2 regions of the Streptomyces sp. NPDC014006 genome follow, and region 2 is predicted to be linked to the other one. Evidence: predicted binding sites of a transcription regulator. Region 2 holds the regulator's gene; the other holds the start of a gene.

Region 1 (15,543 bases), on a different contig from region 2:
ACGGAAGACGCCCAGGGTCGCAGCCGCCCGTCGGGCGGTGCCGCGACCGGCGCGCTGCTGCTGTGCCGTGCCGCGCCCGCGGCCGTCGCCCCCACCGCCCAGTTGCTGCGCGATCCCATGCTGCTCGCCGAGGCGGGCGAGGGATGGAGCGTCCTCGTGCCCGAGGGAGGTCCCTGGCGGCACGGCGGCGAACCGGTCGACCGGGTCCTCACCGGCTGGGCCACCGCCCTGGCCGTCGCCGCGACCTGGCCCGTGCTCGCCCTGTGGTGGGACACCGACCGCGCCGGCTACACCCTCGCCGCGGGGTTCCGCCGCCCTGTCGGCTACGTCTGGCTGGCCAACGGCACCGCCGCCGGGGAGGACGAGGCGATGCGCACCTTCGCCGCCCGGCTCGGCCTCGACCCGGTCCTGGACGTGCAGGCCCTGGAGCAGCTCACCCGCCCCGACGCGTCCGCCGATGCCCGCGCCCGGCTGCGCGGCCTCCTGGCGGTCCTCACCCGCGCCGGCGTCGCCTTGCCGCCCGGCCTCGATCCGGGCGCCGCCGCCGACCGGCTCCGGGAAGCCGCCCTGAGGCGTCATGGCGTCCGCGAGCTGGACCGGCACGGTCTGCGTGAGACGCTGCGCGGTGAACTCGACGCCGTCGAGCGCGCCGCCCTGGCCCCCTGCCTGCCCTGGTCCGCCACCCCGCAGGCTCGCGCCCTGGGCGCCGCCCAGCTCACGACGGGCCTCTCGCTCGCCCTGTGGGGCCTACGGCGGCACAGAGGTGGCTGGGCGGCGGTGGGGGCGCTGCTGCTGGCCCACGGCGCCCTGGGCCTGACGTACGGAATCACCCACCCCCGCGACTGACCGGAGAAAGGCCCCCAGGGCGGCCCAGGGCGCCCGGGAGCGCCCTGCCGACGCCCGCGAGGTGTTACTCGTCGTCCTCGTCGTCCAGCCGCGCCAGCCACGTCGCCAGGCGTTCCACCGGGACCTCGAAGTCCGGGTTCAGATCGACGAACGTCCGCAACTGCTCGGCGAGCCACTCGAAGGTGACCTCCTCCTCGCCGCGCCGCTTCTCCAGTTCTTCGATGCCTCGGTCGGTGAAGTACATGAGGTCAAGGATAAGTGGGCGCAAACGGCCGGGCCGCACCCCTTGAGCAGGGGTGCGGCCCGGTCATGTACGACCCGCGGGAGCGGTTACGCGTCGAACACCTCGCGCACGAGCTGCTCCTGCTCGGCCTGGTGCCGCTTGGCGGAACCGACGGCCGGGGACGAGCCGTGCGGACGCGAGATGCGGCGCAGGCGCTCGCCGGCCGGGATGTCCGCGCCGACCGCCAGGTCCAGATGGTCGATCAGGTTCAGGGCGATGAACGGCCAGGCGCCCTGGTTGGCCGGCTCCTCCTGGGCCCACAGGTACTTCTCGGCGTTCGGGTACTTCGCGATCTCGGCCTGCAGCTCGGCACCCGGCAGCGGGTACAGGCGCTCCAGACGGATGATCGCGGTGTCCGTGACGCCCCGCTTCCTGCGCTCGGCGTCGAGGTCGTAGAAGACCTTGCCGGAGCAGAAGACGACCTTGCGGACCGCGCTCGCCTCCACCGAGGTGTCGCCGATCACCGGCTGGAACTGCCCGGTGGTGAAGTCCTCCGCCTTCGAGGCGGCGGCCTTCAGGCGCAGCATCGACTTCGGCGTGAAGACGACCAGCGGCTTGTGGTGGGGGTTGTGCACCTGCCACCGCAGGAGGTGGAAGTAGTTCGCCGGAGACGTCGGCATGGCGACCGTCATGTTGTTCTGCGCGCACAGCTGCAGGAACCGCTCGGGGCGGGCCGAGGAGTGGTCCGGGCCCTGGCCCTCGTAGCCGTGCGGCAGGAGCAGGACGACGCCGGAGGTCTGGCCCCACTTCTGCTCGGCGGAGGAGATGAACTCGTCCACCACCGTCTGGGCGCCGTTGACGAAGTCGCCGAACTGGGCCTCCCACAGCACGAGCGCGTCCGGGCGGGCCAGCGAGTAGCCGTACTCGAAGCCCATGGCCGCGTACTCGGACAGCAGGGAGTTGTAGACGTTCAGCCGCGCCTGGTCCTCGGAGAGGTACTGCAGCGGCGTGTACTCCTCGCCGGTGCTGCGGTCGATGATGACCGCGTGGCGCTGGCCGAAGGTGCCGCGCTGGGAGTCCTGGCCCGCCAGACGGACCGGCACGCCCTCCAGCAGCAGCGAACCGAACGCCAGGGTCTCGCCCATGCCCCAGTCGATCGTGCCGTCCTCGACCATGGCCGCCCGGCGCTGCAGCTGCGGCTGCAGACGCGGGTGGACGGTGATGTGGTCGGGCACGTTGACCTGGGACTCGGCGATCCGCTTGACGACCTCCGTGGAGATCGCGGTCGGGACCGCGACCGGGAAGCCGTCCTGCGGCTCGGCGGAGTCGACACCGGCCGGCTGCGAGGTGGCCTCGCGGACCTCGGTGAAGACCTTCTCCAGCTGGCCCTGGTAGTCCTGCAGCGCCTGCTCGGCCTCTTCCAGGGTGATGTCGCCGCGACCGATCAGGGACTCGGTGTACAGCTTGCGCACCGAGCGCTTCTTGTCGATCAGGTCGTACATCAGCGGCTGGGTGAAGGCCGGGTTGTCCGACTCGTTGTGACCGCGGCGGCGGTAGCAGATGAGGTCGATCACCACGTCCTTGTTGAACGCCTGGCGGAACTCGAACGCCAGCCGCGCGACACGGACGACGGCCTCGGGGTCGTCGCCGTTCACGTGGAAGATCGGGGCCTCGATCATGCGGGCCACGTCCGTCGCGTACATGGAGGAACGCGAGGACTCGGGGGCCGCGGTGAAGCCGACCTGGTTGTTGATGACGATGTGGACCGTGCCGCCGGTGCGGTAACCGCGCAGCTGCGACATGTTCAGGGTCTCGGCCACCACGCCCTGGCCCGCGAAGGCCGCGTCGCCGTGGATCGCCACCGGCAGGACCGTGAAGTCCGTGCCGCCCTTGTTGATGATGTCCTGCTTGGCGCGGGCGACGCCCTCCAGGACCGGGTCGACGGCCTCCAGGTGGGAGGGGTTCGCGACCAGGGAGACCTTGATCTGCTCGCCGTCCAGGCCGGTGAAGGTGCCGTCGGCGCCCAGGTGGTACTTCACGTCGCCGGAGCCGTGCATCGACTTCGGGTCGAGGTTGCCCTCGAACTCGCGGAAGATCTGCGCGTACGACTTGCCGACGATGTTGGCCAGCACGTTCAGGCGGCCGCGGTGAGCCATGCCGATGACGACCTCGTCCAGGCGCGACTCGGCCGCGGAGTCGATGACCGCGTCCAGCAGCGGGATGACGGACTCGCCGCCCTCCAGGGAGAAGCGCTTCTGGCCGACGTACTTCGTCTGCAGGAACGTCTCGAAGGCCTCGGCGGCGTTCAGGCGGCGCAGGATCCGCAGCTGCTCCTCGCGCTCCATCCTGGAGTGCGGGCGCTCCACGCGGTCCTGGATCCACTTGCGCTGCTTGGGGTCCTGGATGTGCATGAACTCGATGCCGGTGGTGCGGCAGTACGAGTCGCGCAGCACGCCGAGGATGTCGCGCAGCTTCATCATCGACTTGCCGGCGAAGCCGCCGACGGCGAACTCGCGCTCCAGGTCCCACAGGGTGAGGCCGTGCTCGACGATGTCCAGGTCGGGGTGCTTGCGCTGCTTGTACTCCAGCGGGTCGGTGTCGGCCATGACGTGGCCGCGGACCCGGTAGGAGTGGATCAGCTCGAAGACACGGGCGGCCTTGGTGACGTCGTCGTCGTGGCTGGCGTCGATGTCCTTGAGCCAGCGGACCGGCTCGTAGGGGATGCGCAGCGCCTCGAAGATGTCGTCGTAGAAGCCGTTCTCGCCGAGCAGCAGGTTCGCGACGATCCGCAGGAACTCGCCGGAGGCGGCGCCCTGGATGACCCGGTGGTCGTAGGTCGACGTGAGCGTCATGACCTTCGAGATGCCGAGCTTGTTCAGGGTGTCCTGGCTGGTGCCCTGGAACTCCGCCGGGTAGTCCATGGAGCCGACGCCCATGATCACCGACTGGCCGGGCATCAGCCGCGGCACGGAGTGGACGGTGCCGAGGCCGCCGGGGTTGGTCAGGGAGACCGTGACACCGGTGAAGTCGTCCATCGTCAGCTTGCCGTCACGGGCGCGGCGGACGATGTCCTCGTAGGCCTGCCAGAACTCGAAGAAGTTCAGCGTCTCGGCCTTCTTGATCGCCGCGACGACGAGCTGGCGGTCGCCGTTGGGCTTGACCAGGTCGATGGCGAGACCGAGGTTGACGTGCTCCGGCTTGACCAGGGTGGGCTTGCCGTCCTTGAGCTGGTACGACCAGTTCATCGCCGGCATGGCCTTGACGGCCTGCACCATCGCGTACCCGATGAGGTGCGTGAAGGAGATCTTCCCGCCGCGGGCACGCTTGAGGTGGTTGTTGATGACGATGCGGTTGTCGAACAGCAGCTTCACCGGGACCGCGCGCACCGAGGTGGCGGTCGGCATCTCCAGCGAGGCGTCCATGTTCTTCGCGACCGCGGCGGACGGACCGCGCAGCGTCACGAGCTCCGGGCCCGCGGGGGCCTCCTTGGCGGGCTCCGCCTTCGCCTGGGGCTGAGCGGGCGCCTGTGCGGGACGCGCCGGCTGAGCCTGGGCGGGGGCGGGCTTCGCCGCGGGGGCGGGAGCGGGGGCCGGAGCCGGAGCGGCGGCCGCGGGCTTCGCAGCCGCGGGAGCCGGAGCGGCCGGCGCGGCGGCCCGGGGGGCCGGGGCGGGCGCCTGGGTGGGGGTCTGCGCGGCCCCCGCGGCCGCGCTACCCGACGCAACCGGGGCTCCTGCCGCCCCCGGCTTGTAGTCGGCGAAGAAGTCCCACCAGGCACGGTCTACCGAATTCGGGTCCTGGAGGTACTGCTGATAGATCTCATCGACGAGCCACTCATTGGGACCGAACGCGGCAGCGGGGTTCTTTCCCGCTTGGTCGGCGTCGGTCGTAGGTGCGCTCGATGCGTTACTGGGGGACTGTGGCGACACGGCGGCAACCGCCCTCTTCCGCTTCACAAGGTGATGGACAGCGGGAATAAAGGCTACGCCTCCCTGAGGGTGAAGGTCAGGTCGGGCCCGTTCATCGTCGCGTAAGTCACATCTCAGCCCGTGTTTCGGCGCTTGAAATGGCGGGAAACAAGCGTGGTTCCGGTGTGAAAGAGGCGCGCCGGGGTACGGCGACGAGGGCCCTGCACGCGGGGCGTGCGGACGTGTGCCTGATCACACGTGTCCGTCGGCGCGAACGCTCGTGGATCTTGAGGCTCCGTTTCGAACCCTACGTCAACTTTGGACGGTCGGCTCTCCTGGAAGAGTGACAAGGATCCGGCAACCTCGCTCGGATTCGGCCACGCCGATGCGGCCCCCGTGCAGGTCCACGGCCCAGCGCGCGATCGCCAGGCCGAGCCCGGTGCCGCCGTCGCTGCCGGGACCGTGCGGCCGCGCGACCACACCCCGGTTGAACCGCTCGAAGACGCGGTGCCACTCCGACTCGGGAATGCCGGGCCCCTCGTCCAGGACCTCCAGCTCCAGTGAGCCGGGTGCCTTCCCGCTCCGCGCCTTGACCGTGACCCGGCCGTGCGGCGGGCTGTGCTTAACCGCGTTGTCGATGAGGTTGGCGACGACCTGGTGGATGCGCTCCGGGTCGGCGTGCGCGGTCAGGTCGCTCGGGAAGACGTCCAGGTGCAGATGGACGTCGGCGCGGGTGTGGCTGCCGGAGCCGGAGGCGATGCCCGCGCGCGCCGAGGCGACCATGTTGGCCTCCTTCAGCACGCCGGACAGATACGGCCACACCTCGAAGCGACGTTTCTTCAGCGGTACGACGCCGTTGTCCAGCCGGGACAGGTCCAGCAGCGTCTCCACCAGCCGGCCCAGCCGCTCGGTCTGCTTCAGCGCCGTGCGCATGGTCTCGGGATCGGCCTCGGTGACGCCGTCCACGATGTTCTCCAGCACCGCCCGCAGACCCGCGATGGGCGTGCGCAGCTCGTGCGAGACGTTCGCCACCAGCTCCTTGCGCTGGCGGTCCTGCGCCTCCAGCTCGTCCGCCATCACATTGATCGTCTGGGCGAGGTCGCCCAGCTCGTCACGACGGCTCTCCCGCACCCGGCTGGTGTAGTCGCCCTGCGAGATCGACCGGGCCACGGTGTTCATCTCGTCCAGCGGCGCGGTCAGCGAATGCGCCACGAACTGCGTGATCAGCAGCGTGGCGATCATGGAGAAGACCGTGATGAAGCGCAGCTCCGTCCGGGTGCGCATGGCGATCATCATCAGTCCCGTGGTGATCAGCACCGCGATGACGACCAGCACACCCAGCTTGGTCTTGATCGAGAACGGGCGTACGCCGCCCCAGGGATCCCCGGGACGCCGCCGTGCGGCCGGCCGCCCGTCGCTCATGGCGTCGGCGTCTCCAGCGCGTAGCCCACACCGTGCACGGTGCGGATCCGCTCGGCACCGATCTTCCGGCGCAGCGCCTTGATGTGGCTGTCGACCGTGCGGGTGCCCGAGGCGTCCGCCCAGTCCCACACCTCCGCCAGCAGCTGCTCACGGGAGAGCACCGCGCGCGGAGTGTTCGCCAGGCACACCAGCAGGTCGAACTCGGTGGGCGTCAGATGCACGTCCTCCGACTTCACCCGGACCCGGCGCTGCGCGTGGTCGATCTCCAGCTCGCCCAGGCGCATCACACCGCTGCGCGGCGTGGCGGCGGCCAGCGCGGCCCGCTCCACCCGGCGCAGCAGCACGTGCACGCGGGCGGCCAGCTCCCGCATCGAGAACGGCTTGGTCATGTAGTCGTCGGCCCCGACGCCCAGCCCGACCAGCATGTCGGTCTCGTCGTCGCGGGCGGTGAGCATCAGCACCGGAACCGGCCGCTGCGCCTGCACCCGCCGGCAGACCTCGAGCCCGTCGAAGCCGGGCAGCATGATGTCGAGGATCAGCAGATCGGGCTGCCAGGCCTCGGCGGTGTCGACGGCCGCCGGGCCGTCACCCGCGGTTTGCACGAGAAATCCCTCGGCGCGCAGGCGGGCCGCGATGGCGTCGACGATCGTCGGATCGTCCTCGACGACCAGGACCCGCCGCTGCGCGCCGGGGGTCGCCGTCGTGCCGCTCTGGGAGGTGTGTGTCTGCTCCATCGCCCGCCCCTGAAGTGTGCTTTCCGGAATCAGTGGGGTGATCCCTCGGTCTGCGCGTGACTGCGATTGACGCTTGAATGATCCGCGCCAGGGAAGCAGCGTACGGGGAGTCACCACGGCTTTGCTATTCAGGGCGGATCCCGAGGTGCACGACGTCGGGAACGCCTCGGGCAACGGGGATCTCTTCCGTACGCACCTGCTGGAACCCGACATTCCCCAAGGTTTCTTCGAAATCCGGTGACGGCTGGGCCGACCACACCGCGAGCACCCCGCCGGGTCTCAACGTCCTTGCGCAGCTTGCCAGTCCGGCCGGTGAGTACAGTCCGTCATTGCCGTCCGTGACGGTCCAGCCGGGGCCGTTGTCGATGTCCAGGCACAGGGCGTCGAACGTGGCGGATGTCTCATTGACGTAGTCCACGAGGTCGTCGTGGACGACCTCGGTACGCGGATCGGCCAGCGCCTCGTGGGAGAGCCCGCCGAGCGGCCCGCCGCGGTGCCAGTCGATGACGGCGGATTCCCTTTCCACCACGGTGATCCGGCCCCACCGCGAATTCGCAGCAGCATGGGCCAGCGAGAAGCCGACGCCCAGCCCGCCGATCAGCACGTGCGGCGCCGGGCGTTCGCCGAGTGCCTCCAGGGCGGCGTCGACCAGCAGCCGTTCGCTGCGGCCGTCGGAGGTGTCCATCAGAAAGCACCCGTTGGCGATGATCTGCAGCAACTCGCCGTGCCGCCGCAGCACGACCTCGCCGTAGGGACCCTCGCGGCGGTCCAGGACCTCGGGACTGTCGTACGTCGTGGACATGGACCCCATCCTGCATGAACGGGGCTTTGCGGGAACGGGAATTACGGGAGGCGGCGGGCTCGGACGGCGCCGGAGCACCCGTTCGTGGGACGCGGGGCGCGGGCCACGGGACGCCGGGGCGGGTACGCCGGAACGCGCGCCGGGGCGACGGGGATCGGCGGCGGACGCGTAAGAACCTTGAGAGGTTGCTGAGAATCCGGTCACGCGTGGCGTGGATCACAGACAGCGGGTGGGTGGGACCCGAAAGGTGGGGGGCGACGGAAGGAGCGCCTCACCGTGGAACGCACTGCGAGGGTCGACAGGACGCCTCCCGACGCGCCCCTTCCGGCCGATCTGCCGGATCTCACCCGGCTGCTGGACGGCATGCCCGGCCAGCCGCGGCGCGGCGGCCCGCAGGCACCCGTCGCGCCGTCCGCCGCTGCCGTCGAGGCCACGCCGGCTCCCCGCGGCCGGCTGCGGGCGGTACGCCCCTGGCGGCTGCTGCCCACTCCCCGGGCGACCCCCTTCACCTTCGCCTACGCCGCCGTGCTCGCCTTCACCTCGCTCGTCGCCGCGTACGCCGACCCCGCCGTCGTGCAGGCGCTGCAGCAGGGGTCCAGTACGGACGTGGCGCACCTGGCGCGGCACCCGGTGCTGGTGCTCGTCGGCAGTGCGCTGTGGATCGCCGGCGGGGTGCTCTCGCCGTACGCGCTCGGCTTTCTGCTCGTCCTGACCGCGCTGGAGCGGCGCGTCGGCGGTCTGCGCACGGCCGGCGTCTTCCTGTGCGGGCATGTGCTGGCGACCCTCGCGACAGAGGTGCCGGTCGGGTTCGCGGTCGCCACCGGACACCTGCCGGACACCTCGCTGCACCGCCTCGACTACGGCATCAGCTTCGGTGTCGCCGCGGGCGTGGGCGCGCTGGCCGGGCTGCTGAGACCCTGGCTGCGCTGGCCCCTGCTCGCCTGGGTCGCGCTGATCATCGGCCAGGACCTGCTGTCGCCCTACGACCCCCTCACCAGCTGGGGTCACGCGATAGCGCTGACGATCGGCATCACCACCTGGCCCCGCCTGCGCCGCTGGGCGGCCACCGCGCAGCACGGCGGGCCGTCGCGGGCGTGAAGGGGCGCGGGGGGGGCCCCCCCCCCCCCCCCCCCCCCGCCCGGGGGGGGGGGGCCCCCCCCCCCCCCCCCGCCCCCTCAGTCCTTCACCCGCCTAGCGCTCGTCAGCGGCGCGACCGTCCGCCACCCCAGTGTTTCGTACAGTGCCCGCCCGTCCGGCGTCCCGGCCAGCACGCCCGTTCGCGCGCCCGCGTCCGCCGCACCCCGCTGGAGGGTGCGCATCACGAGGGTGCCCAGGCCCCGGCGGCGGTGCTCCGGCGAGGCCTCGATCATGTCCGCCACCGCGGTCGGGCCGGTCGGCGCGATCTGCCCGCTCGCCGCCCAGGAGCCGTCCGGCGCGGTGACGAGGGCGCGCAGCACACCGCCACGCGTCCACGTGCGCAGCCGGTAACCGTCCGGGACGGCGGGCGCCGGGGCGGACGCCGTCAGCGGGACGGACATCAGCCAGCCCGGCTCTGGGTCGATCCACCAGCCGTCGCCGAGCCAGCCGCCGACCTCTGCCGGATCCCGGAACGCCTTGAACTGCACCCCCGCCCCGGTCACCGTGTCCGCCACCTTCCGTACGGCCGTCTCTGAGACGGCCTCGCCGACGCCGCCGAACACGTGCCTGCTGACGTGGTCCGGCCGTCCGACGTCGATGGTCCAGCCCCACTCCCGTGCCGCCGGCGGCGCCGCGCCCCGCGACACGACCCACCCCTCCACCCAGGACCGCACGATCGTGTCCACTCCGGTCTCCCGTCCGCCGTGCCAGATCGCGGTAATAGCCACTAGCCCACATAGGCTATTACGTGACGGGTCGGTGCGCGAGCCCCTCCCGTGACCTTTCCGGGCGCCCGTGTCCTTGATCGCTCACAGCGAACACCGGCTTGGGAACATCTGCCGACTCCCAAGCATTGAGTCGATACAACTCAACTTGACTGCCGAAAGGGAGATCATGGCTTCGACGTCCGCATCGCTCACTCTGCCTGTGCTGCCGCTCGACGACGAGGTCGTGCTGCCCGGGATGGTGGTTCCGCTGGACCTGAGCGACTCCGAAGTGCGCGCCGCGGTGGAGGCCGCGCAGGCCGCCGCCGGCTCCGAGGCCGGAAAGCCCAAGGTCCTGCTCGTGCCACGCATCGACGGGACCTACGCGAGCACCGGTGTCCTCGGCACCGTCGAGCAGGTCGGCCGGCTGGCCGACGGCGACCCCGGCGCCCTGATCCGCGGCCGCAGCCGCGTCCGGATCGGTGCCGGGACCACAGGCCCGGGTGCTGCGCTGTGGGTCGAGGGCACACAGCTCGACGAGACACAGCCGGACCCCGTCCCGGGCCACGTGCAAGAACTGGTCAAGGAGTACAAGGCGCTCGCCACCACCTGGCTGAAGAAGCGCGGCGCCTGGCAGGTCGTCGACCGCGTCCAGGCCATCGACGACGTCTCCGCCCTCGCCGACAACTCCGGCTACTCACCCTTCCTCACCACCGCGCAGAAGGTGGAGCTGCTCGAGACCGCCGACCCGGTCGCCCGCCTCAAGCTCGCCACCCAGCAGCTGCGCGACCACCTCGCCGAGCAGGACGTCGCCGAGACCATCGCCAAGGACGTCCAGGAAGGCGTCGACAAGCAGCAGCGCGAGTTCCTGCTGCGCCGCCAGCTGGAGGCCGTCCGCAAGGAACTGCGCGAGCTGAACGGCGAGAAGGAGGGCGAGGAGTCCGACGACTACCGCGCCCGCGTCGAGGCCGCCGACCTCCCGGAAAAGGTCCGCGAGGCCGCCCTCAAGGAGGTCGACAAGCTGGAGCGCGCCTCCGACGCCTCGCCCGAGGGCTCCTGGATCCGCACCTGGCTCGACACGGTCCTGGAGATGCCGTGGAACGAGCGCACCGAGGACGCCTACGACATCCAGGGCGCCAAGGCCGTCCTGGACGCCGAGCACGCCGGGCTGAACGACGTCAAGGAACGCATCACCGAGTACCTGGCCGTCCGCAAGCGCCGCGCCGACCGCGGCCTGGGCGTCGTCGGCGGGCGGCGCGGCGGTGCCGTCCTCGCGCTCGTCGGCCCGCCCGGCGTCGGCAAGACCTCCCTCGGCGAGTCCGTCGCCCACGCCATGGGCCGCAAGTTCGTCCGCGTCGCCCTCGGCGGGGTGCGCGACGAGGCCGAGATCCGCGGTCACCGCCGTACGTACGTCGGGGCGCTGCCCGGCCGGATCGTGCGGGCCGTCAAGGAGGCCGGCTCCATGAACCCGGTCGTCCTGCTCGACGAGATCGACAAGGTCGGCTCCGACTTCCGCGGCGACCCCGCGGCGGCCCTGCTCGAAGTCCTCGACCCGGCGCAGAACCACACCTTCCGCGACCACTACCTGGAGGTCGAGCTCGACCTGTCGGACGTCGTCTTCCTCGCCACCGCCAACGTCCTGGAGGCCATCCCCGAGGCGCTCGCCGACCGCATGGACATCGTCCGCCTCGACGGCTACACCGAGGACGAGAAGGTCGTCATCGCCCGCGACCACCTGCTGCCGCGTCAGCTGGAGCGGTCCGGCCTGAACAAGGAGGAGGTCACCCTCGACGAGGGCGCCCTGCGCAAGCTGGCCGGCGAGTACACCCGCGAGGCCGGTGTGCGCACCCTGGAGCGCTCCATCGCGCGTCTGCTGCGCAAGGTGGCCGCCCAGCACGAACTGGGCGAGCGCGAGCTGCCCTTCACGGTCACCGCGGACCACCTGCGCGACCTGATCGGCCGCCCGCACCACGTTCCGGAGTCCGCGCAGGACCCGGCCGAGCGCCGCACCGCCGTCCCCGGCGTGGCGACCGGCCTCGCGGTCACCGGCGCCGGCGGTGACGTCCTCTTCGTCGAGGCGTCCCTGGCCGACCCGGAGACCGGCGCGGCCGGACTGACCCTCACCGGTCAGCTCGGTGACGTGATGAAGGAGTCCGCGCAGATCGCGCTGAGCTTCCTGCGCAGCCACGGCGCGGAACTGGAGCTGCCGGTGGGCGACCTGAAGGACCGGGGCGTGCACATCCACTTCCCGGCCGGAGCGGTCCCCAAGGACGGCCCCAGCGCCGGCGTCACGATGACGACTGCCCTGGCGTCCCTGCTCTCCGGCCGTCTGGTCCGCACCGACGTGGCGATGACCGGCGAGGTCTCGCTGACCGGCCGGGTGCTGCCCATCGGCGGCGTGAAGCAGAAGCTGCTCGCCGCCCACCGCGCCGGGGTGACCACCGTGATCATCCCCAAGCGCAACGAACCCGACCTGGACGACGTCCCCGCCGAGGTGCTGGACAAGCTCGACGTCCACGCGGTGACCGACGTGCGCCAGGTCCTGGAACTGGCGCTCGCGCCCGCCACGAGCGAGGCGACGCCGGAGGTTCCGGTGGCGGCGTGACGGACGCCGCCGGATGAGGGAAGGCCCGGGTCCCGTGAGGGAGACCCGGGCCTTCGCCGTACGAGCGGCGATGTCAGCCGTTGGCGAGTGCCTGGAGCCGGTCGTAGGCCCCGTTGAACTTGTCGTGGTCACCGACCGTCGGGCCGGAGGAGGTGTACTGCCACATCGTGTAGTAACCCCAGCCGGCCGGCAGTGTGCCCGGGTCGGTGGCGTACCGGGCGATCCACAGGGGGTTGGTGGTGGCGAAGCCGGCGTAGTTGCCGGTGCACTGGGTCCACCAGCTGGTCGCCGTGTAGATCACGGCGTCGCGGCCCGTACGGGCCTTGTACTGGTTCAGGAAGTCGCGGATCCAGGTGACCATCCCGCTCTGCGTCTTGCCGTAGCAGGCGGCGCCGTAGGGGTTCCACTCGATGTCGAGGGCGCCGGGAAGGGTCTTGCCGTCGCGGGACCAGCCGCCGCCGTGGTCGACGAAGTAGTTGGCCTGGGTGGCGCCGCTGGTGGTGTCGGGTGTCGCGAAGTGGTACGAGCCGCGGATCATGCCGACGTTGTACGAGCCGTTGTACTGCTGCGCGAAGTAGGGGTTCGTGTAGTACGTCCCCTCGGTGGCCTTGACGTAGGACCACTGCACGCCGCTGCTCCACAGGGTGGACCAGGCGACTTTGCCCTGGTAGGCGGAGACGTCGACGCCTTCCGTCTGGGTGGCGTCACCGGTGCTGGGCGTGCCGCTTTGGCCGTCGTGGGCCAGGACGCCCATGCCCATGTAGGCGGAGCCGCGGGCGGGGACGTCGGCACTTCGGGCGGACGCGGGCAGGGCGAGGGAGAGGACCGCGAGGCCGGCTGCCGCGAGGGGGGCGAGCAGGCGGCGGCGTGCAAAACCGGGTCTGTGCACGGGCATGACGTGCCTCCGAAGGCGTCGGTGGGGAACGCTGGACGACGTGCTGCACAGGTTGGCCCGATAACCACTGGCGTGGGCATGGCAGTCAGGGCCTGGTAAAAGAAGCTACGCACGTAGACCGTACGGAGGGAAGGGGTCCGAACGCTGCCGTTGGTCTAGCCCTGCGAAATACTGACCAAGCTGCGGCGATGGCGGGCGCCTGGCGGAAACTTTCAGGATCGGGAAACCGGATCAGGGGACTGACGTGCACGAGGACGCGAACGGCGCGGAGCATCGGGGCGAACCCGGGACGTCGCCGAGTGGTGTGGACCAGGAGTTCCTGGCGCTGGAACGCGAGCTGACGGTCTTCCTGCGCCGGGCCCGCGCCAGTCAGGGGGAGATGGCCCGCGAGGTCCACCCGGACCTGGAGTCGGCCGCCTACGGCCTGCTGGTCCGGCTGGACGAGTGCGGCCGGCAGCGCGCCACCGAACTGGCCGCCTACATCGGCGTCGGCAAGGCCACCATGTCCCGCCAGCTCAGGGCCCTGGAGGAGCTCGGCCTGGTGGCCCGCGAACCGGACCCGGCCGACGGCCGCGCCTGGCTGGTCCACCTCACCGAGGAGGGTCACCGCCGGGTCGGCAGCGTCCGCGACGCCCGCCGCGCCCGCTACGTCAGCAAGCTCGCCCACTGGAACCGCCGCGAGGTGGCGGAACTGGCCCGGCTGCTGAACCAGTTGAACCGGGGGATGGAGAAGTGACGGGCCTGCCCCAGGGCGCTCCCGTGCCTCACAGCTCCGCGTAGACCACCGTCGCGTCGTCGTGGGTCTTGCTGCCGCCCAGGTGGGCGCGCGCGTGTGCGTCCGCGCGTTCCAGGGAACGGACGCGCGCGACCAGGGCCTGGGCGCCCTCCTTCTGGATCAGCCCGAGGCAGTCCGCCCAGTCGCCCTCGCGGAACTTCTCCGACCAGCGCGCCGCCCCGTCCGTCAGCGCGGCCAGCGCGGTCACCTCTTCGCGCGGCAGGGAGCCGGTGACCGCGCGGTCCGCCACCGAGGGGTCGGCCGCCGCCGTGAAGAAGCCGCCCTCCTTGTTGCGCAGGTGCGCGTCGATCATCTCGTCCGTGGCCAGCGCGGCGCGCGGCAGCCGGGCCAGCCGGTCGTCGAGAACCGCCGTGACCGTGCCGTGCGGAGACTGCACCAGCAGCGCTGAATCGGACAGCACCAGGTACTCGACGGACCGTGCGGACCAGCGGGCCAGGACCACGGTTGCCTGCGGGGTGCGCGGGTGAGAAAGGTCACAGGTTCCCGCGTGTGCGGCGGAGGTACGCGCGATGGCGCGGGCGAGGGCCTCGGCCAGGGGAACATCCGGGAGCGAAACGGTCAGTTCGGTCAGTGCTCCGCCGAGCCGTGCCGTGTACCAGGGGACCGAATGCAGACAGCCCGTCCCGCCCTCCCGGGGCGGCGTCACCCCGTCCAGGACGACGAGTGACGCGCCCTGTCCGGAGGCGGGTACTCCGATGCCGGCGAAGTCCTCGTTGGGGCGAAGCGGGTCGCCGGGTTCCGAGACGAGTTCCGTACGCATCCGGCCAGTCTGCACCAGCCCTTCACATGCTCGGCGAAGGCCGGCAAGCATCGCGGGTTCGTCGTGCCGGCGCGGCCACGACGTCGGTTTTGGGGTGGAATGCTTCACTCCGCCAAGGCGTGGCGGCGAATCCTGCCAAAGCGCGCCGCCGACGTCCAACCGGCCCGCCGCGCAAGGCCACTGCACGCGCCAGAGGAACTTGCCCGCCAACTCTTTCCCGATGTTCACTCCTTCGGGTGGCGGGGCAGGTGATGCCCGCCCGCTGCCCACCGGCACTGGGAGGGTCGGGAACCGTACCGGACGTGCGCGCCGATTGACGGGGCGTCATCCGGTCCCATGGCTATACGAGTACAGGAATGCGAGCACCGGTGCAGAAGACGCGGCCTCGGCGCACAGGCAGGCAGTCGGCCCCCGAGGGTGGCGCCCAGCCACCCGCCGTAGGCAAGGGCCGCCCCACCCACGTACGCAATCGGCTGATCGTCGCCGTGGCGGTGGTGGCGGCCGCCATCGCGGGCGCGGGCGCGCCGTCCGTCATCGCCGCCTCCGGGCAGCTGAAGGACACCCAGGACCTGGTCACCCTCGCGGGGCAGACCCAGGAGGCGCTGACCCTCGCCCACGCCCTCGCCGACGAACGCGACGACGTCACCTCGTACGTCGCCGCCGGCCGGCCCAAGTCCAAGGCGCCCGACGAGCAGCGCAGCGCACGCGTCGACC
Region 2 (15,543 bases):
CCGAGCGCTACGCGGAGGAGGACCACAAGCGCCGCGAGGCCGCCGAGGCCCGCAACCAGGGCGAGCAGCTGGTCTACCAGACGGAGAAGTTCCTCAAGGACAACGAGGACAAGGTCCCCGGCGAGGTCAAGACCGAGGTCGAGGAAGCGGTCGCCGAGCTGAAGGAGAAGCTCAAGGGCGAGTCCGCCGAGGGCGACAACACAGCCGAGATCCGCTCCGCCACGGAGAAGGTCGCGGCCGTCTCGCAGAAGCTGGGCCAGGCGCTGTACGCCGACGCCCAGGGCGCCCAGGCCGCGGGCGGTGCTGCCGGTGCCGGTGAGCAGCCCAAGGCCGACGACGACGTCGTGGACGCCGAGATCGTGGACGACGAGCGCAAGGACGGTGCCGCGTAATGACGGAGGAGACCCCGGGCTTTGAAGAGAAGCCCGACGTCCCCTCCGGCGCCACCCCTGACGACGCCGAGCTGAAGGCCGCCTCCTCCGAGGAGGCGGCGGCCCCGGCCGGGGACGGGAACGAGAACGCGGGCCTGGTCGCCCAGCTTGATCAGGCGCGCAAGGCGCTCGACGAGCGCACGGCGGACCTCCAGCGCCTCCAGGCCGAGTTCCAGAACTACCGCCGCCGGGTCGAGCGGGACCGCGCCGCGGTCAAGGAGCTCGCCAACGCGAACCTCCTGACCGAACTGCTGCCCGTGCTCGACGACATCGGGCGCGCGCGGGAGCACGGCGAGCTGGTGGGCGGCTTCAAGTCGGTCGCCGAGTCGCTGGAGACCGTCGTGGCGAAGCTGGGCCTGCAGCAGTTCGGCAAGGAGGGCGAGCCCTTCGACCCGACGATCCACGAGGCCCTGATGCACTCCTACGCGCCGGACGTCACCGAGACGACCTGCGTGGCGATCCTGCAGCCGGGGTACCGCATCGGCGAGCGCACCATCCGCCCCGCGCGGGTGGCCGTCGCCGAGCCGCAGCCCGGCGCGCAGGGCACGAAGGCGGAGGGCGCCGAGGACAAGGCGGCCGACGACAAGGAGAGCGGTGGCCCGGACGAGGGCTGACGTCACAAGCAACCAGGGGACCATCGGAAAGGGGGTACGTCGGGGATGAGCACCAAGGACTTCATCGAGAAGGACTACTACAAGGTCCTCGGCGTCCCCAAGGACGCCACCGAGGCCGAGATCAAGAAGGCGTACCGGAAGCTCGCCCGCGAGTTCCACCCGGACGCCAACAAGGGCAACGCCAAGGCCGAGGAGCGCTTCAAGGAGATCTCCGAGGCGAACGACGTGCTCGGCGACCCCAAGAAGCGCAAGGAGTACGACGAGGCCCGCACCCTGTTCGGCAACGGCGGCTTCAGGCCGGGGCCGGGTGCGGGCGGCGGCTCCTTCAACTTCGACCTGGGCGACCTCTTCGGAGGCGGCGCCCAGAGCGGAGGCAGCTTCGGCGGAGGAATCGGTGACGTCTTCGGGGGCCTGTTCAACCGGGGCGGTGCCGCGGGGACGCGGACCCAGCCCCGGCGCGGCCAGGACGTCGAGTCCGAGGTCACGCTCAGCTTCACGGAGGCCATCGAGGGCGCCACGGTCCCGCTGCGGATGTCCTCCCAGGCGCCGTGCAAGGCCTGCTCCGGCACCGGCGACAAGAACGGCACGCCGCGCGTGTGCCCGACCTGCGTCGGCACGGGGCAGGTGGCGCGCGGCTCCGGTGGCGGCTTCTCCCTGACGGACCCCTGCCCGGACTGCAAGGGCCGGGGCCTGATCGCGGAGCACCCCTGCGAGGTCTGCCACGGCAGCGGCCGGGCGAAGTCCTCGCGCACCATGCAGGTCCGCATCCCGGCCGGCGTCTCGGACGGGCAGCGGATCCGGCTGCGCGGCAAGGGCGCGCCGGGCGAGCGCGGCGGACCGGCCGGCGACCTCTATGTCGTCGTGCACGTCGACGCCCACCCGGTGTTCGGCCGCAAGGACGACAACCTCACGGTGACCGTGCCGGTGACGTTCACGGAGGCGGCGCTCGGCGGGGAGGTCAGGGTGCCGACCCTGGGCGGCCCGCCGGTCACGCTGAAGCTGCCGCCCGGCACGCCCAACGGCCGCACGATGCGCGCCCGCGGCAAGGGCGCGGTCCGCAAGGACGGCACTCGCGGCGACCTGCTGGTCACCGTGGAGGTGAGTGTTCCCAAGGACCTGTCGGGGAAGGCTCGTGACGCGCTCGAGGCGTATCGCGAGGCGACCGCGGACCAGGATCCGCGGGCGGAGCTGTTCGAGGCCGCGAAGGGAGCTTGAGTGGGATGGACGGCCGTCGACGTAATCCGTATGAACTGACGGAGGACACCCCGGTCTACGTCATCTCGGTGGCGGCCCAGCTCTCCGGCCTCCACCCGCAGACGCTGCGTCAGTACGACCGCCTGGGGCTGGTCTCCCCGGACCGCACCGCGGGCCGCGGGCGGCGTTACTCGGCCCGCGACATCGAACTGCTCCGCCAGGTGCAGCAGTTGTCGCAGGACGAGGGCATCAACCTGGCCGGCATCAAGCGCATCATCGAGCTGGAGAACCAGGTCGCCGCGTTGCAGTCCCGTGTCGCGGAGCTGCAGGCGGCCCTGGAGGGCGCGGCCGCGGCGATGCAGCAGCGCGAGGCCGCCGTCCACGCCTCCTACCGCCGCGACCTGGTCCCGTACCAGGAGGTCCAGCAGACCAGCGCGCTGGTGGTGTGGCGGCCGAAGAAGGCCAAGGACTAGCGGCCGCGCGCGCAGCGCGAAGGGGCCCGGAGGCGGATCGCCTCCGGGCCCCTTCGCGCTGCGCGCGCGGCCCGGTCGAGCCCGAGCAGATGGCCGATATCGTTCGGTCACCTGTGCTGTTTCGTGAAGGTGAACCCCCGCTCGTGAAGGGTCGGTAAGGGGTGTTTGGCGGTGAATGGGCAGGGGTTCTCCCCGCCTTCACGGACTGAGCGGAGCGTGATGTTGCCATCTCGTTAGGTGGCCGGTCTTGACGCAAGGTGGCGCTCCCGCGTTGGCTTTTCAGTCACGTGGGTCGTGCCGCTGCACCCGCGTTTCGTACCGCACCCGAAGTGAGCCCCCGCATGCGTCGTACCGCCGTAACCGTGGCCGCGTCCACGATGATCCTCACGCTTGCCGGCTGCAGCATGCTCAACTCGACGGAGGGCGGGGGCACCGCGAGCCCCACGAAGGGCGATGACGTCACCGTGGGTCTGCTGCTGCCGGAGAAGGTGAACTCCCGGTACGAGAAGTTCGACCACCCCATCATCGCCGCGAAGGTCGCCTCCCTCACCCGCAACAAGGGCAAGGTCGAGTACGCCAACGCCGAGCAGAACGCGTCCCGGCAGGCGACCCAGATGCAGCAGATGATCGACAACAAGGTCGACGTCATCCTGCTGGACGCGGTCGACTCGCACGCGATCGCCGACGAGGTGCAGAAGGCGAAGGACGCGGGCATCCCCGTCATCGCCTACGACCGCCTCGCCGAGGGCCCGATCGACGCGTATGTCTCCTTCGACAACGAACTGGTCGGCGAGGTGCAGGGCCGCACCCTGCTCGGCGCCCTCGGTGAGGGCGCCGACACCTCCGACCGGATCGTCATGATGAACGGCTCGCCGACCGACCCGAACGCGGGTCAGTTCAAGCGGGGCGCGCTCAGCGAGCTCAACGGCAAGGTGACGATCGCGAAGTCCTACGACACCAAGGACTGGGACCCGAAGAACGCACAGGCCAACATGGCCGAGGCGATCGCCGCGATCGGCGCCAAGAAGATCGCGGGCGTCTACTCCGCCAACGACGCCATGGCCGGCGGCATCATCAAGGCCCTCAAGGCGGCCGGTGTCTCCACCCTGCCGCCGATCACCGGGCAGGACGCCGAACTGGACGCCGTGCAGCGGATCGTGGCCGGCGACCAGTACATGAGCGTGTACAAGCCCTACCCGACCGAGGCGGAGGCCGCCGCGGAGATGGCCGTCGCCAAGGTGCAGGGCAGGGACATCCAGTTCGACGCGCTCGCCGGCGACACCGTCGACAGCCCCACGCAGAAGGACGTTCCGGCCCAGCTGGTCAGCGTGGTCGCGCTCACGAAGAGCAACATCAAGAGCACGGTCGTCAAGGACGGCATCTACAAGGTGCCGGAGATCTGCACCGCGAAGTACGCCTCGGCGTGCTCCGCGATCGGGCTGAAGTAGCCGCCCGCGCCTGAGCCGCCCGCGCGTCAGCCGTTGCGCATTGGCGGTCGCAAATCGGCCGGCACGACGAAGCCGGCCGCGGCAGGCGTCCGTCACGGCCCCGTCGCCGGGGTCATGGGCACGAACACGCCGTCCGGGGCGTGCGGGACCGTCGCACCGCTGAGGTAGCCGTCAGGGTCCCGGTCGCCGGTCACCCGCAGCCCGGTCACCCGCGCCCGCTTCGGGACGTCGTACCAGACCTCGATCTCGATGAGGTCGTGCCCGCCGATCTCGACCCGCTCGTGCTGGCGGCGCACCGCCATCGCGAAGGAGTCCGGCCGCGCAAGCGCCCCGTCGGCGTTCACCAGCCGCTGCTGCGCGGCGACGTAGGTGTGGAAGGCGGGGTCGGCGTTGCGCACCCGCAGGCGCGCGGTGCAGAACTGCCCGTCGGGCTGCGCCTCGCTGTGCGTGCCGGCCACGGCGGTCAGCCCGCACCTGAGGGCGAGCACGGTGAAGACCAGGTGCCCGTCCCGGTGCTCGCCCGGAGCGCGATGCGAGGGGCGGGCGGAGGCACTCGGCGGCGCGCCGGCGGTCGCCTCGCACCCGGCCGCGCCCACGGCGGCGGCCAGGACGAGCGCGGCCGCCCGGACGACCGCGATCAGCGGGTACGTCGGTGTCGTACGCCCTGCACGGACCATGTCCGGCATTGTCGGGCCGCAGCTCGCCCAAGGGGAGAGGTCCGGCCGTCATGGCCGCGCGGCCAAGGGCGGCGAAAGGCCGGGAGATAGCGGTGCGAACCGGTGGTTTCCCTCGGTCACGCGCGCCCGAGCCGTGTTGCACAGCACGCTCCGTCCGCGCATAGTTGCGCTGCGAAGAGGCGTGAACCGGGGGTGGAGTGGGCGATGACCGGGCACGGGACGGAGGAGCACCCGCACGGTGCCGACCGACTGTGCGCGGCGGGGGACCGGGTGTACTCCCGGGCGGTGCGGCGCGGCCGGGTGACGCGCCGGGACGCCGAGCAGGTGCCGTGCCTGCTCGATCTGGCGCTGCTGCACCCCGATCCGGACGACATGGACTGGCTGGTGCCCACCGCGCCCCAGGAGGTCATGACCCGGCTGCTGCGCGGCGTGTACGACGAGGTCGCCGACAGCCAGCGCCGGGTGGGCGCGGCGGTGGCCGCCGTCGAGTGGTACGCCGGCCTCGGCGGCCGTACGCCCGCGGCGGGATCCGGGGTGGGTGAGGGCAGCGCGATCCGGGTGCTCGACGGCCTCGCGCGGATCCAGGCGGCGATGGACGAGGCGACGCAGGCCTGCACGACCGAGGTGCTGACCGTGCAGCCGGGCGGCATCCGCCGTGAGCACGAGCTGTCCGAGGGGCTGCACCGGGCGCTGGCCCTGCGCGGCCGGGGTGTGCGCATGCGGGACCTGTACAACCACGTGGCGCGGCACGGGCAGGGGCTGCTGACGTATCTGGAGCTGATGGGCGACGCCGTGGAGGCGCGCACGCTCGACGAGGTCGTGGACCGGCTGATCCTCTTCGACCGCACGGTGGCCTTCATCCCGGCGAACGCCGAGCGCACGATGGCCCTCGAACTGCGCCACCCGGCGCTGATCTCCTACCTGGTCACGGTCTTCGAGCGGCTGTGGCGCCTGGGCGTCCCGCTGAACGCGCCCATCCCCGACAGCGGTATCGAGGGCATCTCGCACCGCGAGCAGTCCATCGCGGCGCTGCTCGCGGAGGGGCACCAGGACGCGGTCATCGCCGAGCGCCTCGGCATCAGTGTCCGCACCTGCCGGGCCCACATCGCCCGTCTTTCGGAGACCCTCGGCGCGGCCAGCCGTACCCAACTCGGCGTCCGGATCGCCCAGGTGGGGCTGGACACCCCGGCCCACCTCACCTTTCCGTGCCAGGAGTCCCCGTCCGTCGGATGAGGCGGCCGGGCTTGTGCCGCCTCACTGCTCCTTGTTGAGGATTCCGGACTGGGCTATCAGATAACCGAGCTGGGCCCGGCTGCCGCTGCCGAGAGCGGCGGCCAGCTTGGCGATATGGGCCCGGCAGGTGCGCACGTTCATGCCGAGGCGGCGGGCGATGGCCTCGTCGACGTGGCCCTCCACGAGCAGTTTGGCGATGGAGTGCTGGATCTCCGTGATGCCGTCGGGGGCGGTCTCGTAGGGCGCCCCGGCGCTCAGCGGGACGGCACGGTTCCACGTGAACTCGAAGACCTTGATCAGGTAGCGCACGAGTGCCGGGTTGCGCAGTTCCAGGGCCACTTGCTGGTCGTCCCGGGCCGGGATGAACGCGACGGACTCGTCGCAGATGATGAGGCGCTCGACCAGCTCGTCGATCGTGCGGTACTCCACCTTGCCGTTGGCGAGCTGTCCCACGTAGGCCAGTTGCTCCAGGTTGAAGCGCACGGTGTGCTGGTAGAGGGTCCGGATCCGCACACCGCGGTCGACCAGGGCGGTGTCACGGTCCAGCCCCTGACGGATGGTGCGCTCGGTGAAGCGGTTGCTGGGCTGCACCGTGAGCATTTCGGCCTGGCACTGGGCGGTGGCCAGGTCGAGCGCCGCGTTGATCCGGTCGCTGCCTTCCAGCACGGTGATGGAATGGGTGGCCGACGCCATGTTTCCGTTCAGGGCCATGAACGGCTCAAAAGCATCGGACAGTTCGATTGCCCACCGCCGGCGCTCCGCGATCTCCCGCTCGATGGGCAGCAAACGCTGCGCGAGCGCAAGCGCCGGGGGGACCGGACGCAGCCAGTCCGGGTCGTCGGGATCGGGGTGGAGCAGGGCGAACTCCATCAGGCAAGGGGCGGGTTCCGCCTCCGAGCGGGAGATACGGCCTTCGCGGAGGGCACCGGCGTAAAGGCGGCTACCCTCCTCGCACAGCTCGTTCGCCGCATGGGGATGTGCCGTCTTGGACCGATTCGACATCAAATCTCCACCCCCCAGGGTCCTGAACATGCAGGAACATGATGCACCGATTGTGTGGCCATGACGTGCCTGAATGAGCCATCGTCGTACTCGACGGGGGAAGAGGGGACCTTCAAGTGAGGACGAAGCCGACTATGGGGAAAAGAGTGCTTCGCTCGATACTTGTCGCCACCTTCTCCGCCGTTGTGGCCCTCGGAGCTCTGGGTGGCCACGCCGGTACGAAGGGCGACGATCGAGCGGACAGTAAGTGGCCGGCGGTGGCGGTGTCCTCCGAGTCCGTGGCTACGGCAGACGGTGCTGGGGGCAGATGATGGCGACTCCACCTGACGACCGTTCCTTCCGACGGGAAATGGCCACCGCGTACCGATCGGGCTGGCACTTCATCGACCTGGTCACCGCCATCCCCCACAACGGGGATTCGCTGATGGTGACCGTGTTCGGTGAGCCGGTCGTCGTCACGCGCGACGACGAAGGCGACGTGCGGGCGTACCGGTGTCTGCGGCGGCCTCGGGGGGCGCCGCAGCCTGTGCGGTGTGCCATCCGGTACGGAATGATCTTTGTGAACCTCGACCAGCGCGACCACCGGCTGTCGGAGCCGGACATCTCCGACGTGCGGACCATCTCGGCCACCCCCCGCAGTGCCTGACGCGATTCCCCCGTCGTAACAGATCGCTCAGGTGCTTCCCCCCGCAGCGGCGTCACCGTGACCTGAACACGGTGACGCCGCTGCAGTTTGTGCGCGTGTGCGCCGTTCATCCCCGGCCCATGGCCCGGTCCAGTTCGATCTCGATCACCACCCGTGACGGGTTCGGCGACGGCACGCGCTCGTAGCGCTCCGCATAGCGCCGCTCCGCCTCCGCGACCCGCTCCGCCTCGGTGCGGATGAAGGCGCGGCCCTCCAGCGTGGCCCAGCGCCGGCCGGCGACCTGGCAGACGGCGACCCGCGGGCCGCCCGCGGGGCCGGCGGCCCGCACATGCGCCACCTTCGCGCTCGCCTTGTTGGTGATCACCCGGGCCAGTCCCGCCTCGGGGTCGTAGGTCACTCCGACGGGTACGACGTGCGGCGTGCCGTCGGGACGCAGCGTCGTCAGGGTGCACAGGTGCCGTTCCCGCCAGAAGGCGAGATACGGCTCGTCCGGTGCGCCCGGGTCCTGGGGGTACGCGGTCATGGGACGCAACCTACCCGCAGCGGTGGCGGACCGCCGCCGTCAGCTCTCCCCTCCCTGCCTTGAGTGGAATAGACTCAACTTTGTGTACGTTGACCGAGTCAGTACGGGGAGACGGCTGACCCCAGCACGTGTAGGAGGAGAGAAGCGAACGTGGACGCCGAGCTGACCAACCGGAGCCGGGACGCGATCAACGCCGCCGGCAATCGGGCCGTGACCGAGGGACATCCGGACCTCACCCCTGCTCACCTGCTCCTCGCGCTGCTCCAGGGGCAGGAGAACGAGAACATCGTCGATCTGCTGGCCGCCGTCGACGCCGACCAGGCCGCCGTGCGCTCGGAGACGGAGAAGGTGCTCGCCTCCCTGCCCAGCGTGACCGGTTCGACCGTCGCGCCGCCGCAGCCCAACCGCGAGCTGCTCGCCGTCATCGCCGACGCCCAGGCCCGGGCCAAGGAGCTCGGCGACGAATACCTGTCCACCGAGCACCTGCTCATGGGCATCGCCGCCAAGGGCGGCCGGACCGGCGAGGTGCTCACCCGGCAGGGCGCCACGGCCGGCAAGCTCCAGGAGGCGTTCCGCAAGGCGAGGGGAGGGCGTCGCGTGACCACCGCGGACCCGGAGGGTGCGTACAAGGCGCTGGAGAAGTTCGGCACGGACTTCACCGCCGCCGCCCGTGAGGGCAAGCTCGACCCGGTCATCGGGCGGGACACCGAGATCCGGCGGGTGGTGCAGGTGCTCAGCCGCCGCACCAAGAACAACCCCGTCCTCATCGGCGAGCCCGGCGTCGGCAAGACAGCCGTCGTCGAGGGGCTCGCCCAGCGGATCGTGAAGGGCGACGTGCCCGAGTCGCTCAAGGACAAGCGGCTCGTCGCGCTCGACCTGGGCGCGATGGTGGCAGGTGCGAAGTACCGGGGTGAGTTCGAGGAGCGGCTGAAGACCGTCCTCGCCGAGATCAAGGACTCCGACGGGCAGATCATCACCTTCATCGACGAGCTGCACACCGTCGTGGGCGCGGGCGCCGGCGGCGACTCCGCCATGGACGCCGGCAACATGCTCAAGCCGATGCTGGCGCGCGGCGAGCTGCGCATGGTCGGCGCGACCACGCTCGACGAGTACCGCGAGCGGATCGAGAAGGATCCCGCGCTGGAGCGCCGCTTCCAGCAGGTGCTGGTCTCCGAGCCGAGCGTCGAGGACACCATCGCCATCCTGCGCGGTCTGAAAGGCCGCTACGAGGCGCACCACAAGGTGCAGATCGCCGACAGCGCGCTGGTGGCCGCGGCCACCCTGTCCGACCGGTACATCACCTCCCGCTTCCTGCCCGACAAGGCCATCGACCTGGTCGACGAGGCGGCCTCCCGCCTCCGCATGGAGATCGATTCCTCGCCCGTCGAGATCGACGAACTCCAGCGCGCCGTCGACCGGCTGAAGATGGAGGAGCTGGCGCTGAGCAAGGAGACCGACGCGGCCTCCCGTGAGCGCCTGGACAAGCTGCGCCGCGACCTCGCCGACAAGGAGGAGGAGCTGCGTGGCCTGACCGCCCGCTGGGAGAAGGAGAAGCAGTCCCTCAACCGGGTCGGTGAGCTGAAGGAGAAGCTGGACGACCTGCGCGGCCAGGCCGAACGCGCCCAGCGCGACGGTGACTTCGACACCGCCTCCAAGCTGCTGTACGGCGAGATCCCGGCCCTGGAGAAGGAGCTGGAGGCCGCCTCCGAGGCCGAGGAGGAGGTGGCCCGGGACACGATGGTCAAGGAGGAGGTCGGCTCCGACGACATCGCCGACGTCGTCGCCTCCTGGACCGGCATCCCGGCCGGGCGTCTGCTGGAGGGCGAGACGCAGAAGCTGCTGCGCATGGAGGACGAGATCGGCAAGCGGCTGATCGGGCAGGGCGAGGCCGTGCGCGCGGTGTCGGACGCGGTACGGCGTTCACGCGCCGGCATCGCCGACCCCGACCGCCCGACCGGTTCCTTCCTCTTCCTCGGCCCGACCGGTGTCGGCAAGACCGAACTGGCCAAGGCGCTCGCCGACTTCCTCTTCGACGACGAGCGGGCGATGGTCCGCATCGACATGTCGGAGTACGGCGAGAAGCACAGCGTCGCCCGGCTGGTCGGTGCCCCGCCCGGATACGTCGGCTACGAGGAGGGCGGCCAGCTGACGGAGGCGGTACGGCGGCGGCCGTACAGCGTGGTGCTGCTGGACGAGGTGGAGAAGGCACACCCGGAGGTCTTCGACGTCCTGCTCCAGGTGCTGGACGACGGGCGCCTGACGGACGGTCAGGGTCGCACGGTCGACTTCCGCAACACCATCCTGGTGCTGACCTCCAACCTGGGCAGCCAGTTCCTGATGGACCCGCTGACCAGCGAGGCGGAGAAGAAGGAGCAGGTGCTGGAGGTCGTACGGGCGTCCTTCAAGCCGGAGTTCCTCAACCGGCTCGACGACCTGGTGGTCTTCTCCGCGCTGACCAAGCAGGAGCTGAGCCGGATCGCCGAGCTGCAGATCAGCCGGCTGGCCAAGCGGCTCGCCGAGCGTCGCCTCACCCTCGACGTCACGCCCGAGGCGCTGGCCTGGCTCGCCGACGAGGGGATGGACCCGGCCTACGGCGCCCGGCCGCTGCGCCGCCTGGTGCAGAGCGCGATCGGGGACCGGCTCGCGAAGGAGATCCTCTCCGGCGAGATCAAGGACGGCGACACGGTCCGGGTGGACCGCTTCGGCGAGGGCCTGCTGGTCGGCCCGGCGACGGGCAAGACGCTCTGACGGCTCAGATGCCGGTCGTGAGGACGACGTACAGCGCCCACGGGAACCACGGGGAGAACGCCAGGCAGCCCCACCACAGGGTCCACAACACCCACCGCACCGCTTTCGGCGTGCGCATCCCCGCGTCATCGCGCACACCGGGTGCGGCGGGGATCTTGCCGGCCACCGGCTGACGGGGCCCGCCCGCGTCACACGGTGAATGCCGAGAACCGCACGCGTGCGGTCGACGTGCTCTCGTAGGTCACGTCGACCGTCACGGCGTTCGCCCCGGCGCCGGCGGGCGGCGGGTGGGCGTCGCTGTTCAGATCCAGGCACAGATCCGCGCCCTCGCGGCACAGCCGCGTCTCCGGCTGCTCCCCGTAGGTGCGGGTCAGCCAGCCGGTGGCGTCGGCCCGGGGCATGCGGAAGGTGACGAGGTAGTCGGTGTCCAGCCAGGTGCGCACCGTGCAGTCGGTGTCGTACGCGCCGTCGGGCAGACTCGCCCCGCCGAAGGCGAGGGCCTCGGTGCACGAGGCCTGCTCCGGGGCGCCGCCCAGCGGATAGTCGCTGGTCGCGAACCGCACCACCGCCGTGACCAGCCATATCAGGATCAGTACCGGCAGGACCGCGACCGCCGCCACCAGCCCCCACCGCTTCCCTCTTCGGGTCATGCCGTTCCCTTCCCGCTCGTGACGCTTTCGCCTGACCGGCCGGATCATGTCAGCCCAGGGCTGACAGGTCCCGTCGGGGCTTGCCACCCCCCTCCCCCTCTGGGGGAGGATGGCGGAATCCGTACGAAGGGAAATTCACGGTGACCATCGACCCGTCCTCGATTCCGAACTTCGGGGGCCAGCCCCAGCCGCAGCCGCAAGGACCGGCGGGCCCCGTCGTCCCGGATCAGGACCTCGTGAAGCAGCTCCTGGAGCAGATGGAGCTCAAGTACGTCGTCGACGACGAGGGTGACCTCGCGGCGCCGTGGGAGCAGTTCCGTACGTACTTCATGTTCCGCGGCGAGGACGACCAGCAGGTCTTCTCGGTGCGGACGTTCTACGACCGCCCCCACAAGATCGACGAGAAGCCCCAGCTGCTGGAGTCCATCGACGACTGGAACCGCCGCACGCTGTGGCCCAAGGTCTACACCCACACCCACGACGACGGCACCGTCCGCCTCATCGGCGAGGCGCAGATGCTGATCGGCATGGGCGTCAGCCTGGAGCACTTCGTCTCCTCGACCGTCAGCTGGGTGCGCGCCGCGATCGAGTTCGACCGCTGGCTCGTCGAGCAGCTGGGACTGGAGCAGGAGATCAACGACGCCGACGAGCCCGAGGAGGGCGAGGAGTAGTCCTCCCGGACCACAGGGGCGTACGGGCGATCACGGCCAGGTACGCGCCGTAGGCGAACGACAGCCCGGCCAGGGCGCCGGCCACCACGGCCGCGTGCCAGGGCCGGGCTTTCGCCGTGCGGCAGCGGGTGGCGGACGAAGCGCAGGGGCCGCGCCCGGCGTCGAAGCGTGAGCCCCACCGGCGCTGCACGGCGAAGGAGCCGCCGAGCGGGTCGCCGGCGCGCCGGCCGACCCGCAGCACGTACGTGGCCCGGCCGAGCGGCGCGAGCCCGGCGCCCGTCCACAGGCTGTGGAAAACTCCGCGACCGCGCCGCCGCACCATCTCCCGGGTCGCGGCGGCGAGCACCGCGGCGGCGACCGCGCACCAGTACAGGAGCCCGGCGCACCGGTGGATGCCGCAGGTGGCGGCGGCGGCCCAGGAGCGACCAGTCCCGACGCGTAGCCGCCGAGCGGGCGCCGAGCAGCGCGCGCGGCCGGCAGGAGGCCCCAGGTGGGGTGGGGGCGCGCACGTGACTCGATCGAGCGAAAGTACTTGCCGAGATGGAAAGTATTTTCGTAGAGTGGGGTGCACGGGGGCGGACCGACCACCGCCCCGGACACGGGGAGGACCAGATGACCCACAGCACCGACCAGCCGTACGACCCGCACGCCGCCGCGGCGGCCCTGCACGCCGCGCGTGACGCCCAGGCGGCCGCCCGGGCCGCGCAGCGCACACCGCGCCGCTATGTGATCGCGCAGGCCGCCGCCTGCGCCGTCGAGTTCGTCGCCTTGGGGCTCACCGGGGTGTACGAGCAGTGGGCGGGCCCGCTGCTCGCGCTCGGCCTGGCCGGCTTCGTCGCCTTCATGGCCCTGATGTGGGCGGGCGTGAGGCACGGCGGGAGCGTCCCGTGGCCCCGGCGGGAGGGGCGCCCGACCTGGCGGATCCTGGTGCCGCCGGCCGCGACGATCGCCGTGGGCGGCCTGGCCGCGATCCCCTACGGCATGTCCGGCGCGCTGGTGGTCTTCGTCGTGGTCTGCGTCCTGGACCTCGGACGGCGCGTCATACGAACGGAGCACGCGTGACCGACACCCCGCCACCCGCCCTGGACCGGGAACTGCAGCATCCCACCCGGCTGGCGCTCGTCGCCTACCTCTCCTCCTGCACGGAGGCCGAGTTCGGGGTGCTCCGGGACTACTGCGGCATCTCCGACTCGGTCACCAGCAAGACCGTCTCCGCGCTGGAGAAGGCCGGCCATGTGAGCGTCCGCAAGGGCTACGTCGGCAAACGGCCGCGTACCTGGGTCGCGCTCACGCGAGAGGGGCGGCGGGCGCTCCAGGCGCACCTCGCCGCGCTGGAGGAGATCGTCACCGCCGCCCGGCGCGCGGGCGCCGAGCAACAGGGGTGAGGACAGCCGAGCGGCGTAGGTGCGGTCGGCTGAGCGGCGGAAGTGTGGTCAGCCGGCCAGTGCCTTGAGCCGCTGTGCCGCCTCCTGCAACACCTCCGTGCGCTTGCAGAACGCGAACCGTACGAAGGGTGCGCCCGCCTCGCGGTGGTCGTAGAAGACGGCGTTCGGGATGGCCACGACGCCCGCCCGCTCGGGCAGTGCGCGGCAGAAGGCGAACCCGTCGTCGAAGCCGAGCGGGCGGATGTCGGTGGTGAGGAAGTACGTGCCGGCCGTCCGGAACACCCCGAACCCCGCTTCGGTCAGGCCCGTCGCGAGCAGGTCCCGCTTGGCGCGCAGGTCCTCGCGGAAGGCCGTGAAGTACGACTCCGGCAGGTTCAGCGCCTCGGCGATCGCGTACTGGAAGGGCCCGGCGGAGACGTATGTCAGGAACTGCTTGGCCGAGCGCACGGCCGCGACCAGACCGGGCGCGGCGGTGATCCAGCCGACCTTCCAGCCGGTGAACGAGAACGTCTTCCCGCTCGAGGAGATGGTGACCGTGCGCTCCCGCATCCCGGGCAGGGCCGCCAGCGGCACATGGGCGGCGCCGTCGAACACCAGGTGCTCGTACACCTCGTCGGTCACCACCAGCAGGTCCCGCTCCACCGCCAGCTCGGCGATCGCGGTCAGCTCCTCGCGGGTGAGGACGGTGCCGGTGGGGTTGTGCGGGGTGTTGATCAGCAGCAGCCGGGTGCGGTCGGTGACGGCGTCGCGCAGCTCGTCGAGATCGAGGCGGAAGGCGCCCGCGCCGAGATGCGGGCGCAGGGTGACCGGCACGCGCGTGCCGCCCGCCATGGCGATGCAGGCCGCGTAGGAGTCGTAGTACGGCTCCAGCGCGATGACCTCGTCACCGGGCTCGACCAGGGCCAGCAGGGCGGCCGCGATGGCCTCGGTGGCGCCCGCGGTGACCAGCACCTCGGTGTCCGGGTCGAACGCCAGCCCGTAGTGGAGCTGCTGGTGCGCCGCGATGGCCGTGCGCAGCTCGGGGACGCCGGGGCCGGGCGGGTACTGGTTGCCGCGTCCGTCGCGCAGCGCCCGCACCGCGGCCTCGCGGACCTCCTCGGGTCCGTCGGTGTCGGGGAAGCCCTGACCGAGGTTGATGGCCCCGGTGCGCAGGGCGAGGGCGGACATCTCGGCGAAGATCGTCGTCCCGAACTCGGCGAGCCGGCGGTTCAGCAGGGGGCGGGCGCTGGAGGTCATGCGGGCCATCCTGCGCCGAAGCTCTGGAGTTCCTCAACTCTGCTTTGGGCCGCGACGGGGACGGGCATCTCCCGGTCACACCAAGAGCGGGGCGGCCGACGGGGGACGCCTCGCCGGACCCCGCCGGGCGGCGCCCGGCGCGGGTCCACGGGGGAGAAACGGAAGGAGGGTGACGCCGTGAGCGTGTTCTTCGGCTTCATCCTGGTGCTGATCGTCTTCGCGGTGATCGCGGTGATCGTGTCCGCCGCGCGCCGCGGCCGGCGGACCACTCGGCGGGCCGCCGGCCACCACGGCCGCAGGAGTGCCGCCGCCGGTACCGTCTACGGCAGCAGCAGCGGCTCCGGCAACAGCTGGTGGGCCGGCGGGGGCGACACCGGTGGGTCGTCGTGCGGCTCGTCCTCGGGCGGGCACCACGGCGGTGGCCACTCCGGGCACGGCGGACATTCCTGCGGGGGAGGCCACTCCTCGTGCGGCGGCGGCTCGTCCTGCGGAGGCGGGTCGTCCTGCGGGGGAGGCGGATGCGGGGGAGGCAGCGGCTGACACGGGGCAGCCGAGTCTCGAACAGGGGAACGCATCCGCACCGCGGGGCCCGGGCTCGAGTCCGGGCCCCGC

What was found. The regulator HspR, encoded in region 2, represses chaperone genes until heat shock. The targets are predictions, from matches to a motif close to TTGAGNNNNNNNNNCTCAA.
Region 1: the regulator HspR is predicted to act here: its motif matches at 9,923-9,941, upstream of lon (endopeptidase La).

Annotation. Positions count from the first base shown of each region.
Region 1 covers NZ_JBICAJ010000006.1:200,696-216,238, reverse strand. The annotation lists gene ACF1GV_RS21860 (hypothetical protein) at 1-846, shown strand, start outside; gene ACF1GV_RS21855 (DUF6104 family protein) at 911-1,090, opposite strand; gene ACF1GV_RS21850 (multifunctional oxoglutarate decarboxylase/oxoglutarate dehydrogenase thiamine pyrophosphate-binding subunit/dihydrolipoyllysine-residue succinyltransferase subunit) at 1,177-4,995, opposite strand; gene ACF1GV_RS21845 (sensor histidine kinase) at 5,287-6,396, opposite strand; gene ACF1GV_RS21840 (response regulator transcription factor) at 6,393-7,130, opposite strand; gene ACF1GV_RS21835 (spermidine synthase) at 7,255-7,932, opposite strand; gene ACF1GV_RS21830 (rhomboid-like protein) at 8,209-9,030, shown strand; gene ACF1GV_RS21825 (GNAT family N-acetyltransferase) at 9,108-9,755, opposite strand; gene lon (endopeptidase La) at 9,964-12,378, shown strand; gene ACF1GV_RS21815 (lysozyme) at 12,452-13,273, opposite strand; gene ACF1GV_RS21810 (MarR family winged helix-turn-helix transcriptional regulator) at 13,518-14,009, shown strand; gene ACF1GV_RS21805 (protein phosphatase 2C domain-containing protein) at 14,038-14,829, opposite strand; gene ACF1GV_RS21800 (nitrate- and nitrite sensing domain-containing protein) at 15,186-15,543, shown strand, end outside.
Region 2 covers NZ_JBICAJ010000003.1:227,815-243,357, reverse strand. The annotation lists gene dnaK (molecular chaperone DnaK) at 1-392, shown strand, start outside; gene grpE (nucleotide exchange factor GrpE) at 392-1,045, shown strand; gene dnaJ (molecular chaperone DnaJ) at 1,091-2,260, shown strand; gene ACF1GV_RS13295 (heat shock protein transcriptional repressor HspR) at 2,266-2,712, shown strand; gene ACF1GV_RS13290 (sugar ABC transporter substrate-binding protein) at 3,054-4,160, shown strand; gene ACF1GV_RS13285 (hypothetical protein) at 4,253-4,837, opposite strand; gene ACF1GV_RS13280 (LuxR C-terminal-related transcriptional regulator) at 5,042-6,070, shown strand; gene ACF1GV_RS13275 (helix-turn-helix transcriptional regulator) at 6,092-7,072, opposite strand; gene ACF1GV_RS13270 (hypothetical protein) at 7,383-7,718, shown strand; gene ACF1GV_RS13265 (pyridoxamine 5'-phosphate oxidase family protein) at 7,825-8,241, opposite strand; gene clpB (ATP-dependent chaperone ClpB) at 8,392-10,989, shown strand; gene ACF1GV_RS13255 (hypothetical protein) at 10,994-11,155, opposite strand; gene ACF1GV_RS13250 (hypothetical protein) at 11,178-11,639, opposite strand; gene ACF1GV_RS13245 (YbjN domain-containing protein) at 11,780-12,310, shown strand; gene ACF1GV_RS13240 (hypothetical protein) at 12,273-12,656, opposite strand; gene ACF1GV_RS13235 (hypothetical protein) at 12,923-13,372, shown strand; gene ACF1GV_RS13230 (winged helix-turn-helix domain-containing protein) at 13,369-13,695, shown strand; gene ACF1GV_RS13225 (pyridoxal phosphate-dependent aminotransferase) at 13,744-14,940, opposite strand; gene ACF1GV_RS13220 (hypothetical protein) at 15,109-15,471, shown strand.